Regions from separate parts of the Halobacillus amylolyticus genome, predicted to be linked through region 2. Evidence: riboswitches for the same ligand, from Rfam matches in the RefSeq annotation. Region 2 holds a riboswitch; the other holds the start of a gene.

Region 1 (4,407 bases), 830 kb from region 2:
ACAAAAAAAGACCTGCCTGTAGAAAAGGCAGACCATGTGTTCATAAATCTTTAATCATTGTTACATGAGGGATGCCGGCATCCATGAATTCTTCCGACACAGTACGGTATCCGAGACTTTCATAAAAGCCTTCTGCGTGAGTTTGCGAGTTAAGCTTGGCCCTTGAATATCCTTCATCTTTAATCACTGTTTCCATGTAGTGAATGATTTGCTTGCCGAAGGAATTGCCTCTGTGAGCCTTCTCTACACAAATTCTTTCAAGCTTAGCATAATCCTCAATAAATCTGAGTCGAGCAGCTGCAAACGGTTCTCCATCAAAATACCCCACGATATGTGTAGCCTGGTCCTCGAAGGCATCATGCTCGTCTTGTTCTGAAACCCCTTGTTCTTTTATAAAAACGTTACGCCTAACACGGTGGGCATCGCTAAGTTCTTCATGTTTTGTTACTTTCCGAATATCCGGATGCATTACTGTTCACCAAACCGAAAAGTTTCGTAGACGCTCCAAGCCCCATTTTCTAATTGATAGAGGAGTTGGAAACGATCAACTTTGTCTACAATATCAAAACTATCCATACTTAAACTCCCATACACATCAGAGAACTCCTCATCGGAAAGCTTCTGAGCAATCGTGATGTGAGGAACAAAAGAATACTCCTTATTATCAGGGATAATTCCTTCGTGCAGATTCTGATTGAGTTTCACAATTTCGTCAGATGGGTCGACCTTTAAGTAAATGGTGTTAGTAACAGGTGAGAAAGAACTAACTTTGGATATCTTTATGGAAAATGAAGTTGTACTTTTGGCAATTCTTTTTAATTCAGGAATAATCGTTGATTCAAGTACCTGTTCATCTGTTTCGAAGGGCTCTTTAACAGTAATATGCGGTGGAATCAGAGCGTAATGCGGGTCATAACGTTTACGATAAGAGTTTGCCTCATCCTGTACTTTTTTTGATGGAAAAATTGCTATACCATATTTCATTCGGTTGATCCCTCCTATTTCTTTCATTACACGCTACTTGCGGCATTAGCCAAATATCGTTTGTAAAGCTCGCTTTAAATCCTGCTGCCAGGATTTCCATGTGTGGTCACCGTCGAGCTCATGAAAAACATAAGATAAAGGCTGATGTGATAAGTATTCTTTTAGATTGAGATTGGGCTTTAAGAAATCTTTTGTTGCCCCATCTGTGGTGTTTACTGAAGTCTCCTTATTTCCAATCGTATGATAAATCGACAGTGAAGATAAATCCCTCACCGTTTTTACGACCTCCATAACGTGAGGGTCAACATATGGGCTTTGCATAATGACGTTACCGAATACATTTGGAAAACGAGTGGCTGTCATTAGTGCAAGTGTACCAGCTAACGAATCGCCGACCAGTGTACGTCCATTTCCCATATAAAAGCCAGGGAGCTCCTCATCTAGAAAAGGAACAACTTCTCTTACTAAAAAGTTAACATAATCACCCTGCCTTTTTCCATCAGGATGGTATTTATCCCGACGGTCAAACTTATCATGATAATGAATACCAATAAAAATCGTATTTTCAATTTCTTTATCTGCATGAAGCTGATCACTCAGCGTTGCAGCCCGTCCCATCTGAAAGTAGTCATTTCCATCCTGCATAATGCAGAAATGGTATTTATACAGTGGCGAGAAGTTTTTGGGTGTGTACACGTTTAACGTCATTTCTTCATTTAAGTATTGGCTATTGATGCTGTACTCCTGCATTGTACCGTCTCTCCCCATTTGACCACCTCCTAACATCCGAGCAAGTTTGCTAATGGAAATTACCGCATCGTAAATCATGTAAACGTATCACTTCTATTTTATCATATAATTTTGAAAAAAAGGAGAATCGATCTTTTTTGAAAGGGAAGAAATTCATCATAAAATAAAAAACAGTGAAAATCGTTGACATCGATACGATAGCCATGTATATTAGTACTTGTCCTTACAACAAAATGTTACATAATGTGATTCCGTAGCTCAGCTGGGAGAGCGCCACCTTGACAGGGTGGAGGTCGTTGGTTCGAGCCCAATCGGAATCATCCATCAAAGTGCCGAAATGGCGCGGTTTCCTAACAAAGGGGAGGCCGCGTCATTTCTTTTGTTTTGACACTAAATGATTCAGCGTGTGGAATACACAAGAAAAAGCGAATAAAAATTATTACAATATATAAAATATTCGTATTTTATTCTAATCCCTTTAAACAAACAAGGTAAGCGCTATCATAAAGAAAAGAGATAAACTGCTTGTTTTATCTCTCTTGAGAAGTTTGGTAATATGTTTTATAATCCACTTATACAAATTTTCTTGTCTTAAAAACGAACAATACAATACTTTTTATCTACTAAACTAGTCACTTAACATTTTTATAACTAAATAAGCGTTGATTGTTATGGGTCACACTATAACAGGAGCAGTTTCTGGAGAGAATGCAACTATTGCATCGCCGAAGGGTTCACAATCTCAGGCAAAAAGGACAGAAGAATAGCAAGTACTTATTGTTATTCTGACACTTAAGAGGCTGGGGAATCCCAATCTCTTTTTTTATACTATTTTGACCAAGGATTACTAGTAATTTTTAATAAATATGAATGAGGTGTTTGATTAACATGAAGCGGATTTATAATTTTTCAGCAGGACCTTCTATATTGCCACTACCAGTATTAGAAAAGGCACAAAAAGAGTTAGTTAATTATGCGGATTCGGGAATGTCTGTGATGGAGTTAAGTCATCGATCGGAGTTATTTACAGAGATTATCATGGAGGCTGAGCAGCTGCTAAGAGAACTGATGGATATTCCAGGGGATTACAAAGTTCTATTTGTCCAAGGTGGAGCCTCGCAGCAATTTGCTATGGTACCGATGAATCTCCTTGGTAAAAGTGGGAAAGCGGACTATGTCAATACAGGGTCCTGGTCGAAGAAGGCGATCAAAGAAGCTAAGAAATATGGTGACATTCGTGTGGTTGCTTCCTCAGAGGATGCCAATTTCACTAATATACCGGTAGTCGACAGCGGAATGACTGATCCGGAAGCGGATTATGTCCATATTACGACGAATAACACAATTGAGGGAACGGCATTTACTGAAGTTCCTGATACAGGGACCATCCCACTTGTAGCCGACATGTCATCGAATATTTTGTCGGAAGAAATCGATGTCTCTAAATATGGTCTGATTTATGCTGGAGCGCAAAAAAATATCGGACCTGCCGGGTTAACCGTCGTTGTGATTCGAGAAGATTTAATTGGGAAAGCATCGGAAAACTGTCCGGCCATGCTTGATTATAAAACGCACAGTGATAGCGGGTCCTTGTATAACACTCCACCGACATTTGGCATTTACATGGCGAAACTGGTTTTTGAATGGATAAAAGAGCTTGGCGGGCTTAAGGAAATGGAGCGTATCAACCGTGAAAAAGCGCAACTATTGTACGACTTTATTGATGAATCGGAGCTGTTTACTTCTCCAGTAGATAAAGACAGTCGCTCGATTATGAATATTCCTTTTGTCAGCCCGTCGGCGGAATTAGATGCCGATTTTATTAAGAAAGCAAAGGCAGAGGGACTTGAGACGTTGAAAGGCCATCGATCTGTAGGGGGCATGCGTGCAAGCCTTTACAATGCGATGCCGATAGAAGGTGTACGGTCACTGGTCACTTTTATGAAAGAATTTGAAAATAATCATGAGTAAAGGGGAGAACAAAATGAGCACATTAACACAAGACAAATTGAACACGATTAAAACATTAAATAACATTGCTGATCGTGGCTTGGATGTATTCGAAAAGGTGAATTATACAATAGATAACGATAGTGAGAATCCTGACGCCATTGTGGTGCGCAGTTATAACATGCATGACATGGAATTTGGCAAAAATCTAAAAGCAATTGCAAGGGCAGGCGCGGGCGTCAATAATATTCCGGTCGAAGATTATACAGAACGTGGAATTGTCGTGTTTAATACACCAGGTGCTAATGCGAATGCTGTAAAGGAAATAGTACTGACTTCATTGATGGCGTTATCCCGTAATCTATTTTCCGGTGTATCCTGGGCCAGGACGTTAAAAGGAAAAGGCGAAGAGATTCCGAGTCTTGTAGAAACTGGAAAGAAACAATTTATCGGAAAAGAAATAAAAGGAAAAACATTAGGGGTGATTGGATTAGGAGCGGTCGGCTCTCTAGTAGCAAATGATGCACTAGACCTCGATATGGATGTCATAGGGTTTGACCCATTTATTTCAGTTAATACTGCCTGGAACCTGTCTCGTAATGTGCAACGTGCCATGACAATGAAGGAGCTGTTTGCCTATTCTGATTACATTACAGTGCACGTTCCGTTAACAAAGGATACAAGCGGCATGTTCAATGAAGAAACATTTAACATGATGAAACC
Region 2 (4,407 bases):
TTTCGGATTATATTTCATCGTACATGAACCTAATGGATAAAATCCAGAATCTACTCCATGGTTTCGCTTAGATAACGCAGTGTAGTGGCGCATGATCTGCAGTTCGCTTACCTCGGGCAGATCGGGTTCATTTTTTCTAATGTAGGTCTCCCCTAACTGCTCATCCACATTCGTTTCAGGCACATCTAACTCAGGTAAGCTGAAGCCTGTACGACTCTCTTGACTCAATTCAAATATTAGTGGAAAGTCTTGATTAGCCATGAATATCCCCCAGTTCTTTAACGAAAAGATCGATTTCTTCCTTCGTACGAATTTCTGTAATTGCAACAAGCATGTGCCCTGCTAAATTGTCGAAGTTTTTTCCAAGATCGTACCCACCAATGATTCCTTTTTGTAAAAGCTTCTTATTTACTTCTTCAAGATGATCGCCAATGTTTACGACAAGTTCATTAAAAAATGCTCCTTGATAAGCAATGGGAAATCCAGCAGACTCTAGCTGCTGCTTCATGTACGCCGCCTTTTGCATGTTCATCCAGGCCATTTTTCTTAATCCTTGTTTCCCAAGGGATGACATGGCTACTGATGAAGCTAACGCATTTAACGCCTGATTTGAACAGATATTTGAAGTCGCCTTGTCACGACGAATGTGCTGCTCACGAGCTTGCAGTGTTAAAACGAACCCTCTTCTGCCCTCTTCATCCTTGGTCTGGCCGACTAAACGCCCTGGTACTTTACGCATAAGTTTCTTGGTTGTAGCAAAATAACCACAATGAGGTCCACCGTATTGGGCGGGGATTCCAAATACTTGAGCATCCCCGACAACGATATCGGCCCCGAATTCACCCGGTGGCGTGAGATATCCTAGGGATAATGGATTGCTTGAGGTGATCAGCATTGCTTTCTTTTGTGTATCTACAATAGAACGCACCTGCTGAAGTGGTTCTACTTGTCCGAAAAAGTTAGGGTATTGTACAACTACACTAGCCGTATCTTCATCCAACTCTTTTTCTAATTGATCAAGGTCTGTTACACCATCTTTATGATCGATTTCAACAACCTCTACCCCAGGTCCTTTGACGTATGAATGGATAACCGCCATCGACTCTGGGTGGATCGCTTTTGAGACGAGCACTTTCTTCTTCTTCGTTTGTCCAGCCGAAAGGTTAACCGCTTCAGCAAGAGCTGTTCCACCGTCATACATGGATGAGTTAGCCACATCCATTCCTGTAAGCTCACAAATCATTGTCTGAAATTCAAATATCGCCTGAAGCTCCCCTTGGGAGATCTCTGGCTGATAAGGTGTATAGGCTGTATAAAATTCAGATCTTGAAATGACGTGATCGACAATAGAAGGAATATAGTGATCGTACACACCAGCCCCTAGAAATGAGGTATGTGATTTCAGATTGACATTTTGCCCAGCAAGCTGTGTGAGTTCCTTCATAAGTGCAAATTCGTTTTTGGGAGCTTTGATATTTAAATCGCCTTTATAGCGTACATTTTCAGGTATATCTGCAAACAGCTCGTCTGTTGACTTGACACCAACTGTTTCCATCATCTGTTGTTTATCGCGTTCAGTCATCGGTAAATAACGGAATTCCATAACTCTTCCCCCTCATTCTTATCGTTTATAAAAAGGTGTTTTGACAACTTTTGCTTGCAACTTACGTTTACGTACTACAACAGTGACTTCTGTCCCCTCGTCTGTATATTCACTATCCAGCAGAGCAAGACCGACATTCTTTCCTAGTGTCGGTGATTGTGTCCCCGTTGTGACAAATCCAATCGACTTCTCACCATCTAATATTTCATAATGGGTACGCGGGATGCCTTTGTCGATCATTTCAATACCGACTAGCTTGCGTGCTGTTCCCTCTTCTTTTTGCTTTTTCAGTACTTCTTTACCAATAAAATCTGCATCTTTCTTCACTCGCACAGCAAAAGAAAGTCCTGCTTCAATTGGCGTGATTTCAGAACTGAGTTCTTGGCCATATAATGCCAAGTTAGCTTCAAAACGCAGCGTATCACGAGCACCCAGCCCAATTGGCTGCACCCCGAAAGCTTCACCTTCAGATAAAATTGCCCGCCACAGGGCCGGACCTGATGCAGCAGGAAGATAAATTTCAAAGCCATCTTCACCTGTATAACCGGTACGTGAAACGATGGCCTTATCTTCAACACCGCTGAACGAAACATCCTGCAAGAAACGGAAAAATTTAATCGAAGACAGATCTGCAGTTGTCAGTTGCTGCAATGCCTGTTCTGCCTGTGGCCCCTGAAGTGCAAGTTGAACGTAATCATCAGAGACATCTGTGATGGTCACTTCTCCTTTTTGATGATCCTTAAGCCACTGCACATCCTTATCACGATTTGCTGCATTGATGACAAGAAGATAATAATCTGTAGCTAACATGTAAACAATTAAATCGTCCACCGTGCCACCATCTTCATAGCACATAATCGTATATTGTGCTTTTCCCGGCTCAAGCTTTGACACATCGTTGGTTAACATCCCTTGTAAATAGTCAAGACTGTCTTTTCCTTTTACCGTGACCTCTCCCATATGGGAAACATCAAAAAGGCCTGCCTTTGTACGAGTCGCTTCATGCTCCTTTTTAATACTTGAAAAATGGACAGGCAAATCCCATCCTCCAAAATCAATCGTTTTCGCTTCTAACCTCTTATACTCAGAAAAAAGGGGGGTACGCTTCAATTCAGTCATCCTATCACTCCTATAAGATCTAATTAAGCATAAAAAAAGAGACTCTACCGCTTTATCGGGAGTCTCTGTCCGTTTCACCAGAAAGTTTGGCGTTTTTAAAAACGTACACAATGACGTTTTCGTCCGCTTGCTTCTTGGGTGGTTTACCTATCGTAAACACTCTCCAGAGTTGCGTCCTACAAAGGTCTTTTTGCCTGAGAGATTCGCAATCATTGATTGCTTGCTCCTTCGGCGCCACAAAAGTAGTCTCTCCCCTTGCAATCATCCGCTACTAGTATTTTCTTAGATTAATTTGGGCATACTAACCTGTAAAGCTATGTGACAAACTATCTTAAATTTCTGCTTCATTATACCATAGCCTACCATAAGAACGAATGCCGATTTCAAATTTATATGAATTCTTTTTATTATTAGTATAGGAGTTGATCAAATGGTTGAGACACATTACGACCAAGACTATATACTCTCTCTGTCAGAGAACCTTGCTCAACCCGATTCCCTTTGTTCATGGAACGAGTTTAAGCTCGGCTACAAGGCTTTAGAATATCGGTCCATCCCAGAGTTTAATGGATTACTATCCCCAAAACATCTGCCCCATGTTAATTTTCTAGATCATCAAATCGATGCATGTGAAAAGGTTGTCCATGAAATGAATGGACGAGCTATTCTTGCTGACGAAGTTGGACTTGGAAAAACACTGGAGGCAGGCCTTATTTTAAAAGAGTACATGATTCGAGGAATGGCAAAGAAGGTTCTCGTCTTAACTCCCGCTTCCCTCGTAAATCAGTGGGTTCAAGAATTAAACGAGAAATTTTATATTCAGGCCTTTTCTCCCCGAAAGAAACAGGCAGCCTGGCAGGATTGGGATATTACTGTAACATCGATTGATATGGCTAAAAGAGAAGCTCACAAGGAGGAAATTTTGTCGATCCCTTATGACTTGATTATTATTGACGAAGCTCACAAATTAAAAAATCATCAAACAAAAAATTACCAATTCGTCAAGCAATTAAAAAAAACATATTGTTTATTACTTACAGCTACACCTATCCAAAATAATTTGAGTGATTTATTCAATCTAGTTTCCATCTTGAAACCCGGATACCTTGGTGATTTAACGACTTTTAAAAAGAAATATCGTAAAACGTCCCTTGAACATTCCGGTACCCACCAGCATATCCATTCCTTACTCAGTAAGCTGATGATTCGTAACCGCAGGAAAGATACAGGGCTTGATTCATCAAAACGACACGTGACAAATGTCCGTCTTACTTTTACTGATGAGGAAAAGAAAATGTACGAAGAGCTTGCAGCCTTAAAATCCAACTCTCCTTCTTTCACATGGCTGACGTTAGCAAAAGAACTCTGTTCGACAAGAGAAGCTTGTTATATGTCATTACAATCCATGCAGAACAAACAAGAAGGCAAATCTACCATGTTGGCAGAACTAATCGATCGTTTAGGCACACTTCCCCACCACGTTAAAGCAAAACGGGTCGTTGAAATCATGGATAAATCTGCTGAAAAGTTCATTATTTTCACAGAATATCGGGCCAGTCAATTTTATTTACAATGGTATCTGCAACAACATGGGATTACCTCTGTTCCTTTTAGTGGCAAATTTAATAAGAGTAAACGTGACTGGATGAAACATCTCTTTAAAACAAAGGCGCAAGTCATGGTGA

Evidence for each region. Region 2 has a riboswitch for glycine ahead of gcvT (glycine cleavage system aminomethyltransferase GcvT). Riboswitches for the same ligand answer to the same signal wherever they lie in the genome.
Region 1: another riboswitch for glycine. It lies ahead of serC (3-phosphoserine/phosphohydroxythreonine transaminase); the one in region 2 lies ahead of gcvT (glycine cleavage system aminomethyltransferase GcvT).

Annotation. Positions count from the first base shown of each region.
Region 1 covers NZ_CP095075.1:1,198,627-1,203,033, reverse strand. Annotated here, with positions in the region: gene MUO15_RS06320 (GNAT family N-acetyltransferase) at 41-469, opposite strand; gene MUO15_RS06315 (YjcG family protein) at 469-984, opposite strand; gene MUO15_RS06310 (alpha/beta hydrolase) at 1,030-1,752, opposite strand; tRNA gene MUO15_RS06305 (tRNA-Val) at 1,982-2,054, shown strand; glycine riboswitch at 2,424-2,503, shown strand; gene serC (3-phosphoserine/phosphohydroxythreonine transaminase) at 2,623-3,705, shown strand; gene MUO15_RS06295 (phosphoglycerate dehydrogenase) at 3,719-4,407, shown strand, end outside.
Region 2 covers NZ_CP095075.1:370,492-374,898, reverse strand. Annotated here, with positions in the region: partial or broken gene gcvPB (aminomethyl-transferring glycine dehydrogenase subunit GcvPB) at 1-261, opposite strand, end outside; gene gcvPA (aminomethyl-transferring glycine dehydrogenase subunit GcvPA) at 254-1,603, opposite strand; gene gcvT (glycine cleavage system aminomethyltransferase GcvT) at 1,622-2,722, opposite strand; glycine riboswitch at 2,786-2,891, opposite strand; glycine riboswitch at 2,895-2,987, opposite strand; gene MUO15_RS02005 (DEAD/DEAH box helicase) at 3,153-4,407, shown strand, end outside.